2 regions of the Streptomyces yongxingensis genome follow, and region 1 is predicted to be linked to the other one. Evidence: riboswitches for the same ligand, from Rfam matches in the RefSeq annotation. Region 1 holds a riboswitch; the other holds the start of a gene.
The links. A riboswitch is a leader RNA that binds a small molecule or an ion and turns the genes downstream of it on or off. The one in region 1 is predicted to bind glycine.
Positions count from the first base shown of each region.

Region 2: another riboswitch for glycine. It lies ahead of gcvT (glycine cleavage system aminomethyltransferase GcvT); the one in region 1 lies ahead of gcvP (aminomethyl-transferring glycine dehydrogenase).

Region 1 is NZ_CM145717.1:9,515,819-9,519,544, forward strand. Features, by position in the region: gene ACZ6TD_RS40650 (DNA polymerase IV) at 1-838, shown strand, start outside; gene ACZ6TD_RS40655 (PRC-barrel domain-containing protein) at 814-1,131, opposite strand; glycine riboswitch at 1,278-1,375, shown strand; glycine riboswitch at 1,377-1,501, shown strand; gene gcvP (aminomethyl-transferring glycine dehydrogenase) at 1,567-3,726, shown strand, end outside.
Region 2 is NZ_CM145717.1:3,905,455-3,909,180, reverse strand. Features, by position in the region: gene glyA (serine hydroxymethyltransferase) at 1-655, opposite strand, end outside; gene gcvH (glycine cleavage system protein GcvH) at 682-1,062, opposite strand; gene gcvT (glycine cleavage system aminomethyltransferase GcvT) at 1,242-2,369, opposite strand; glycine riboswitch at 2,540-2,650, opposite strand; gene ACZ6TD_RS16275 (AAA family ATPase) at 2,820-3,518, shown strand; gene ACZ6TD_RS16270 (enhanced serine sensitivity protein SseB) at 3,695-3,726, shown strand, end outside.

The DNA of each region.
Region 1 (3,726 bases):
GTACGACTTCTCCACGCTCACCCGTTCGGAGACCCTGCGCGGGCCGACCGACGATCCGGCGGTGGTGCGGGAGGCCGCGGCGCGGCTGATCGACGGGGTGGACACCACGGCGGGTGTGCGACTGCTGGGGGTCGGCGTCAGCGGTCTGGCGGACTACACGCAGGAGGATCTCTTCGCTCAGGCCGCACAGGCCGCACAGGCCGCGCAAGCGGCCCAGACCGCTCCGGTCGCTCAAGCCGCTCACGAGGCCCTGGCGGGCGCCGGGCGTCCGCCGGGCCCCGAGAGACCGGAGCCCGTCGGAGAGGGCGCGGGAGGGCCGTCTGGGGACGCTGAGAAGCCGCGGCGCTGGCTCCCGGGCTCGGATGTCCGGCACGCCGAGTACGGGGCGGGCTGGGTGCAGGGGAGCGGGGTGGGCCGGGTGACCGTGCGCTTCGAGGAACCATGGTCGCCACCGGGCCGAGTACGGACGTTCCCCGTGGACGACCCGGCGCTACAGCCTGCCGACCCCCTACCGCTGCTGCGCCCGGACGCGGAGTCGGACTCGGAAGAGCCCGATGGTCCGGATCCGGCCCCGGAGGCAGTCGCCGACTCGGCCCCGGGAGAGGCCCCGGATGAGGCTCCGGACCCCGAGGCGGACCGGGAGGCGGTCGTGGGCCTGGCTCCGGAGGAGACCGCGGACCCGGCCCCGGAGGGGATCTCGGCCCCACACCCGGGTGAGGACATAGGCCCGGCCCCAGAGGAGGCCGAGGGCCGGGACGGGCAGGCCCCGGAGCCCGGTGGCCGGTCCGAGCACGGGCCCGGCCGGGGGCGGGGTCAGCCCGTGACGTCCAAGCCGTAGTGGTGGTAGAGCTGAAGCTCCTGCTCGGGGGAGAGATGGCGGCCTACCCCGAAGTCCGGGGCGTCCTTGATCAGGGATCGGTCGTACGGCACCCGCAGGGTGTCGCCGACGACCTCGCTCGGTTCGAGCGGTACGAAGACGTCCCGGCTGAACAGCCCGGTGCGTACCGCCGCCCATTCGGGCTCGCCGGTCGCGTCGTCGAGATAGACCTCGTCCACGGTGCCGATCTTGGCGCCCTCGCGGTCGAATGCCTTGCGGCCGATCAGGGTCCGCGGGTCGATATCGGTCTGCACGCTCTCTCCCACAGGTGGCAAACAGATGACAAGCACGTGGCAAGTGCCCATTGCTACCTACAAAAAGCCACATCGCCGCGCTCGGCCACTCGAACGCCCGCGACCGTCCCCCGTGGCAGAACCGCTGGTACGCTGACTGTGGCTGCAGACCCCGTGCGGGAGAGTCCTCCGCCGACGCTGTCGGAGGCGCCGAAGGAGCAAACCCTCCCCGGAATCTCTCAGGCACACGTACCGTGCGGGTGAGGTCACTCTGGAAAGCAGGGTGGGCCACGGGCGAGCAGAGCTCCGGAACCCCTCCTCACCGACGGTGAAAGCCGGTCAGGCGGTATGCGGGCCGGTGAAGCTCTCAGGTTGAGATGACAGAGGGGGAGGCCGTCCGGGCACCCGAGTCGCGGTGCCCCTCGTAGGTCGTCACAGACCAGGAGGCCCCCGCAGATGACCGCCAATCGCATCGCACTCTCCGACTTGGAATCTGGTACTCCGTTCGAGCAGCGCCACATCGGTCCGGACGGCGAGGCACAGGCCAAGATGCTCGCCCAGGTCGGCTTCGGCTCGCTGGACGAGCTGACCGAGGCCGCCGTACCGGACGTCATCAAGAGCACCGAGGCGCTGGACGCCCTGCCCCCGGCCCGCAGCGAGCCGGAGGTCCTCGCCGAGCTGCGCGCGCTCGCCGACCGCAACCAGGTGCTGCCGTCGATGATCGGCCTCGGCTACTACGGCACCCACACCCCGCCGGTGATCCTGCGCAATGTGCTGGAGAACCCCGCCTGGTACACCGCGTACACGCCCTACCAGCCGGAGATCTCCCAGGGCCGGCTCGAGGCGCTGCTGAACTTCCAGACCGTCGTCGCCGATCTGACCGGGCTGCCCACGGCCGGTTCCTCGCTGCTGGACGAGGCCACCGCGGCCGCCGAGGCGATGGCGCTGTCGCGGCGCGTCGGCAAGGTCAAGGAGGGCGTCTTCCTGATCGACGCCGAGTGTCTGCCGCAGACCATCGCGGTCATACGGACCCGCGCCGAACCGACCGGTGTCGAGGTCGTCGTCGCCGACCTGGCCGAGGGCATCCCGGCCGAGATCGCCGAGCGCGGGGTCTTCGGTGTGCTGCTGCAGTACCCGGGCGCCTCCGGTGTGGTGCGCGATCCGCGCCCGGTCATCGAGCGCGCCCATGAGCTGGGCGCCGTCGTCACCGTCGCCGCCGATCTGCTCGCGCTCACCCTGCTCACCTCGCCCGGTGAGCTGGGCGCGGACATCGCGGTGGGCAGCAGCCAGCGGTTCGGCGTCCCGATGGGCTTCGGCGGGCCGCACGCCGGTTTCATGGCGGTGCGCGACGCCTACGCCCGCAACCTCCCCGGCCGTCTGGTCGGGGTCTCGGTGGACGCCGACGGCGACAAGGCGTACCGGCTGGCGCTGCAGACCCGTGAGCAGCACATCCGCCGGGAGAAGGCCACCAGCAACATCTGCACGGCTCAGGTGCTGCTGGCCGTGATGGCCGGGATGTACGCCGTCTACCACGGCCCGGACGGGCTCGCGGCGATCGCCCGCCGCACCCACCGCTATGCCTCCGTGCTCGCCGAGGGGCTGCGGGCCGGTGGCGTCGAGGTGGTGCACGGCGCGTTCTTCGACACCCTCACCGCGCGGGTGCCGGGCCGGGCCGCCGAGGTCGTCGCCGCGGCCCGCGAGGCCGGGGTCAACCTCCGGCTGACCGACGCCGACCACGTCGGCATCGCCTGCGACGAGACCACCGGCCGCGCGCAGCTCGCCGCCGTATGGTCCGCCTTCGGGGCGGACGGCGGCAACGGCGACGCCTCCGGGATCCCGGGGATCGACGAGCTGGACGCCTCGGCGCCGGACGCGCTGCCCACGGCCCTGCTGCGCCAGGACGGCTATCTGGCCCACCCGGTCTTCCACCAGCACCGTTCCGAGACCGCGATGCTGCGCTATCTGCGGCGCCTGGCCGACCGGGACTACGCCCTGGACCGGGGCATGATCCCGCTCGGCTCCTGCACCATGAAGCTCAACGCGACCACCGAGATGGAGCCGGTCACCTGGCCCGAGTTCGGCGCGCTGCACCCCTTCGCACCGGCCGAGCAGGCCCAGGGCTATCTGACCCTGATCCGTGAGCTGGAGGAGCGGCTGGCCGAGGTCACCGGCTATGACAAGGTCTCGCTGCAGCCGAACGCCGGGTCCCAGGGCGAGCTCGCCGGGCTCTTGGCGGTGCGCGCCTACCACCGGGCAGGCGGGGACACCCAGCGCACCGTCTGCCTGATCCCGTCCTCCGCGCACGGCACCAACGCCGCCAGCGCCGTGATGGCCGGCATGAAGGTCGTCGTGGTCAAGACCGGCCAGGACGGCGAGGTGGACACCGACGACCTGCACGCCAAGATCGAGCAGTACGGCGACCAGCTGGCCGTCCTGATGGTCACCTATCCCTCCACCCATGGGGTGTTCGAGGAGCACATCACCGAGATCTGCGCGACCGTGCACGACGCGGGCGGCCAGGTCTACGTGGACGGCGCCAACCTCAACGCGCTGGTCGGGCTCGCCGAGCCGGGCCGGTTCGGCGGCGATGTCTCGCATCTGAACCTGCACAAGACC
Region 2 (3,726 bases), 5.6 Mb from region 1:
GTACGGGCGAGGGGTGCAGCCCGGCCGCCACCAGACCCGCGAAGTGGGCCATGTCGACCATCAGGTACGCGCCGACCTCGTCCGCGATCCGGCGGAAGGCGGCGAAGTCGAGCTGGCGCGGGTACGCCGACCAGCCCGCGATCACCAGCTTGGGGCGGTGCTCCTTGGCCAGCCGCTCGACCTCGTCCATGTCGACCAGACCGGTCTCGGCGTCCACGTGGTAGGGCACCACGTTGTAGAGCTTGCCGGAGAAGTTGATCTTCATGCCGTGGGTCAGATGGCCGCCGTGCGCCAGGTTCAGCCCCAGGATGGTGTCGCCGGGGGAGAGCAGGGCGAACATCGCGGCCGCGTTGGCCTGGGCGCCGGAGTGCGGCTGGACGTTCGCCGCCTCGGCGCCGAAGAGCTCCTTCACCCGGTCGATGGCGATCTGCTCGACCACGTCGACGTGCTCACAGCCGCCGTAGTAACGGCGGCCGGGGTAGCCCTCGGCGTACTTGTTGGTCAGGACCGAGCCCTGGGCCTCCATGACCGCCGACGGAGCGAAGTTCTCCGAGGCGATCATCTCCAGGGTGGACTGCTGGCGGTGGAGTTCGGCGTCGACAGCAGCGGCGACGTCCGGGTCGAGCTCGTGCAGGGAGCTGTTGAGAAGCGACATCGAGGGTCCCGATCGAATAAGGAGGGTCAGTTTTCGGCGAAGGCGGTGTACTCGTCGGCGGAGAGCAGGTCCTCCGGCTCGCTCGTCACCCTCACCTTGAACAGCCAGCCGCCCTCGAAGGGGGCGGAATTCACCAGCGCCGGATCGTTCACCACGTCCTCGTTGATCTCGGTGACCTCGCCGGAGACCGGCGCGTACAGGTCGCTGACCGACTTGGTGGACTCCAGCTCACCGCAGGTGTCACCGGCGGAGACCGTGGAACCGACGTCCGGGAGCTGGACATAGACGACATCGCCGAGCGCGTTGGCCGCGAATTCGGTGATGCCGATCGTCGACACGCCGTCCTCGCCGGCGGCCGACAGCCACTCGTGCTCCTTGCTGTACCGCAGCTGCTGGGGGTTGCTCATGGTCCGATTCTCCTGGATACGGGGGAGTGCTTGGGAAACGGGTCTTAGCTGGTGGGACGCGGCGCCGAGGGAAGACGACGCCGAGGGGACGCGCTGGGCCGGGACGGGACGCGAACCACCGGGCCCGCCGCGGCCGCCGCTCAGCGAGGGGCCGGGGGCCCGCTCGCGCTCGGAGGAGCTCAGCGCTCGCGCTTGTAGAAGGGGAGCGCCACGACCTCGTACGGCTCCCGGGTACCGCGGATGTCCACGAAGACCCCCTCGGTGCCGGGCCCCGCGTACTCCGGGTCCACGTACGCCATCGCGATCGGCTTGCCCAGCGTCGGCGAGGGCGCGCCCGAGGTGACCCGGCCGATCGGTGAGCCGTCGGCGGCCACCACGGCGTATCCGGCGCGCGGCACCCGGCGGCCTGAAGCGATCAGGCCGACGAGGGTGCGCGGGGTGACGGTGTCCGCCTGGCGGGACGCGGCCTCCAGGGCCTCGCGGCCGACGAAGTCGCCCGGCTTGTCGAACTTCACCACCCGGCCGAGGCCCGCGTCGAAGGGGGTGGTGTCGGTGGTCAGCTCATGCCCGTACAGCGGCATGCCCGCCTCGAGACGCAGGGTGTCCCGGCAGGAGAGACCGCAGGGCACCAGGCCCATCGGGGCCCCGGCCTCGGTCAGCGCCTCCCACACCCGCTCGGCGTCGTCCGGGGCCAGGAACAGCTCGAAGCCGTCCTCGCCCGTGTAGCCGGTGCGGGCGATCATGGCGGGGGCGCCCGCGACGGTGCCCGGCAGCCCGGCGTAGTACTTCAGCCCGTCCAGGTCGGCGTCGGTCAGGCGCTTCAGGATCCCCGGGGACTCGGGCCCCTGGACGGCGAGCAGCGCGTAGGCGTCGCGGTCGTCCCTTACGGTCGCCTCGAAACCGCCGGCCCGCTCGGTCAGCGCGTCCAGCACCACCTGGGCGTTGGCGGCGTTGGCCACGACCAGGAACTCCTCGTCCCCGAGGCGGTAGACGATCAGGTCGTCCAGGATGCCGCCCTCGTGGTCGCAGATCATCGTGTAGCGGGCGCGGCCCACGGCGAGCGCGGACAGCCGGCCGACCAGGGCGTGGTCCAGGGCGTCCCCGGCCTGCGGACCGATGAGAGAGATCTCACCCATGTGGGAGAGGTCGAAGAGCCCGGCGCGGGTGCGCACCGCGGTGTGCTCGTCGCGCTCGCTCCCGTAGCGCAGCGGCATGTCCCAGCCGGCGAAGTCGGTCATGGTGGCGCCGAGCGCGCGGTGCCGCGCGTCCAGCGCGGTACGGCGTGGGGTGGGCGGGGCGTCGGTCACGATTCAGGCTCCAGGGGTCAGGGTCGCGCGACGGCGAGGACGGACGACAAGGACGCGTGCGTCCTCCCCATCTGTCATCGGAACCTGAGAGGTTCGCCGTGACGCCCGTAAGGGGCCCGACTTGCACCTTGGGTGGAGCCGCGCCCGCGCGGCCCGCTTTTCAGATCTGCCTCGTCCGCGCGGTATCGGGGCCTGAGAGATTCAAGGGAGGACTTGCTCCTTCGGCGCCCTGGACACCCGGCACGGATGCCGAGACCCAAGGACTCTCCCGCGCGGATTCAAGCGGCCGGTATGGAGTTGCGCGGACATCATCGCATGTATGGCCGAGAAGGGAAGCCCCGATCCGACCGGGCTCCGGCCGCCCGGTCAGGGGCAGCCTTGCCCGACATTACCTTTTCTTGACACTCTGCGGGTACGAGCAGCGTTGACCGACCTGGGAGGACGATCACGGTGCATGGGCAGGGAACGTACGCGACGACACAGAGGCTCCTGCCGGCGCGGCGTGGCCGCACCCCCACCGGGTCGACGGCTCGCCCCGGCCGGAGAAGCGCGGTGCGCGATCTGCGCGCCGGGGCGGAGGGCGGCGGCGCGGACCCGCGTGAGCTGCGCTTTCCGGCAGGGGATGTGCTGGTCGCCTCCGGGTTGCCGGGCAGTGGCAAGAGCACGCTGATCAACCGGACGGTGCCGCTCCTGGACGAGACGGGCGCGGTCGTCATCAGGGTGGACTCGCAGAACACCCGGGACGCGTGGGAGCGCAGGCTGCCCGGCTGGCTGCCGTACGCGCTCTACCGCCCGCTGGTCCGGTACGCCCACTACGCCGGGCTGCGCCGGGCGCTGCGCTCGGGCGTGAGCGTCGTGGTGCACGACTGCGGCGCGCTGCCGTGGGTCCGCCGCTGGCTGGCCCGGGACGTGCGGCGCCGGGGCCGCGGCCTCCACATGGTGCTGCTGGACGTGGGCGCCACGGAGGCGCTGGAGGGCCAGGCCGCCCGCGGCCGCGGGGTCTCCGCCTACGCCTTCGGCCGCCACCTGCGCGCGATGCGGCGGCTGATCGCCGGGATGGAGGAGGGGCGGCCGCCGCGGGGGTGCGCGTCGGCGGTGCTGCTGGACCGGCCGACCGCGAGCGCGCTGCGCTGCATCTCCTTCGAGTGATCACGCCTCTCCCTCGAGTGGCCGGAAATCGGCCATCGGCATCACACAGCGTGACGAGGGTGGGCCCGGGCGAGGTGGGGAAGTGCTGTGGAGATCGCCGCCGCCCCCTCCGGCCCCGGGCCGCCCAGCGGTTAGGGTGCTTCGGGCAGGTCGGACGAGATGGCGGTTGGACGAGGATGAGCTTCCCGGAGCAGTACGGAGTGGCCCC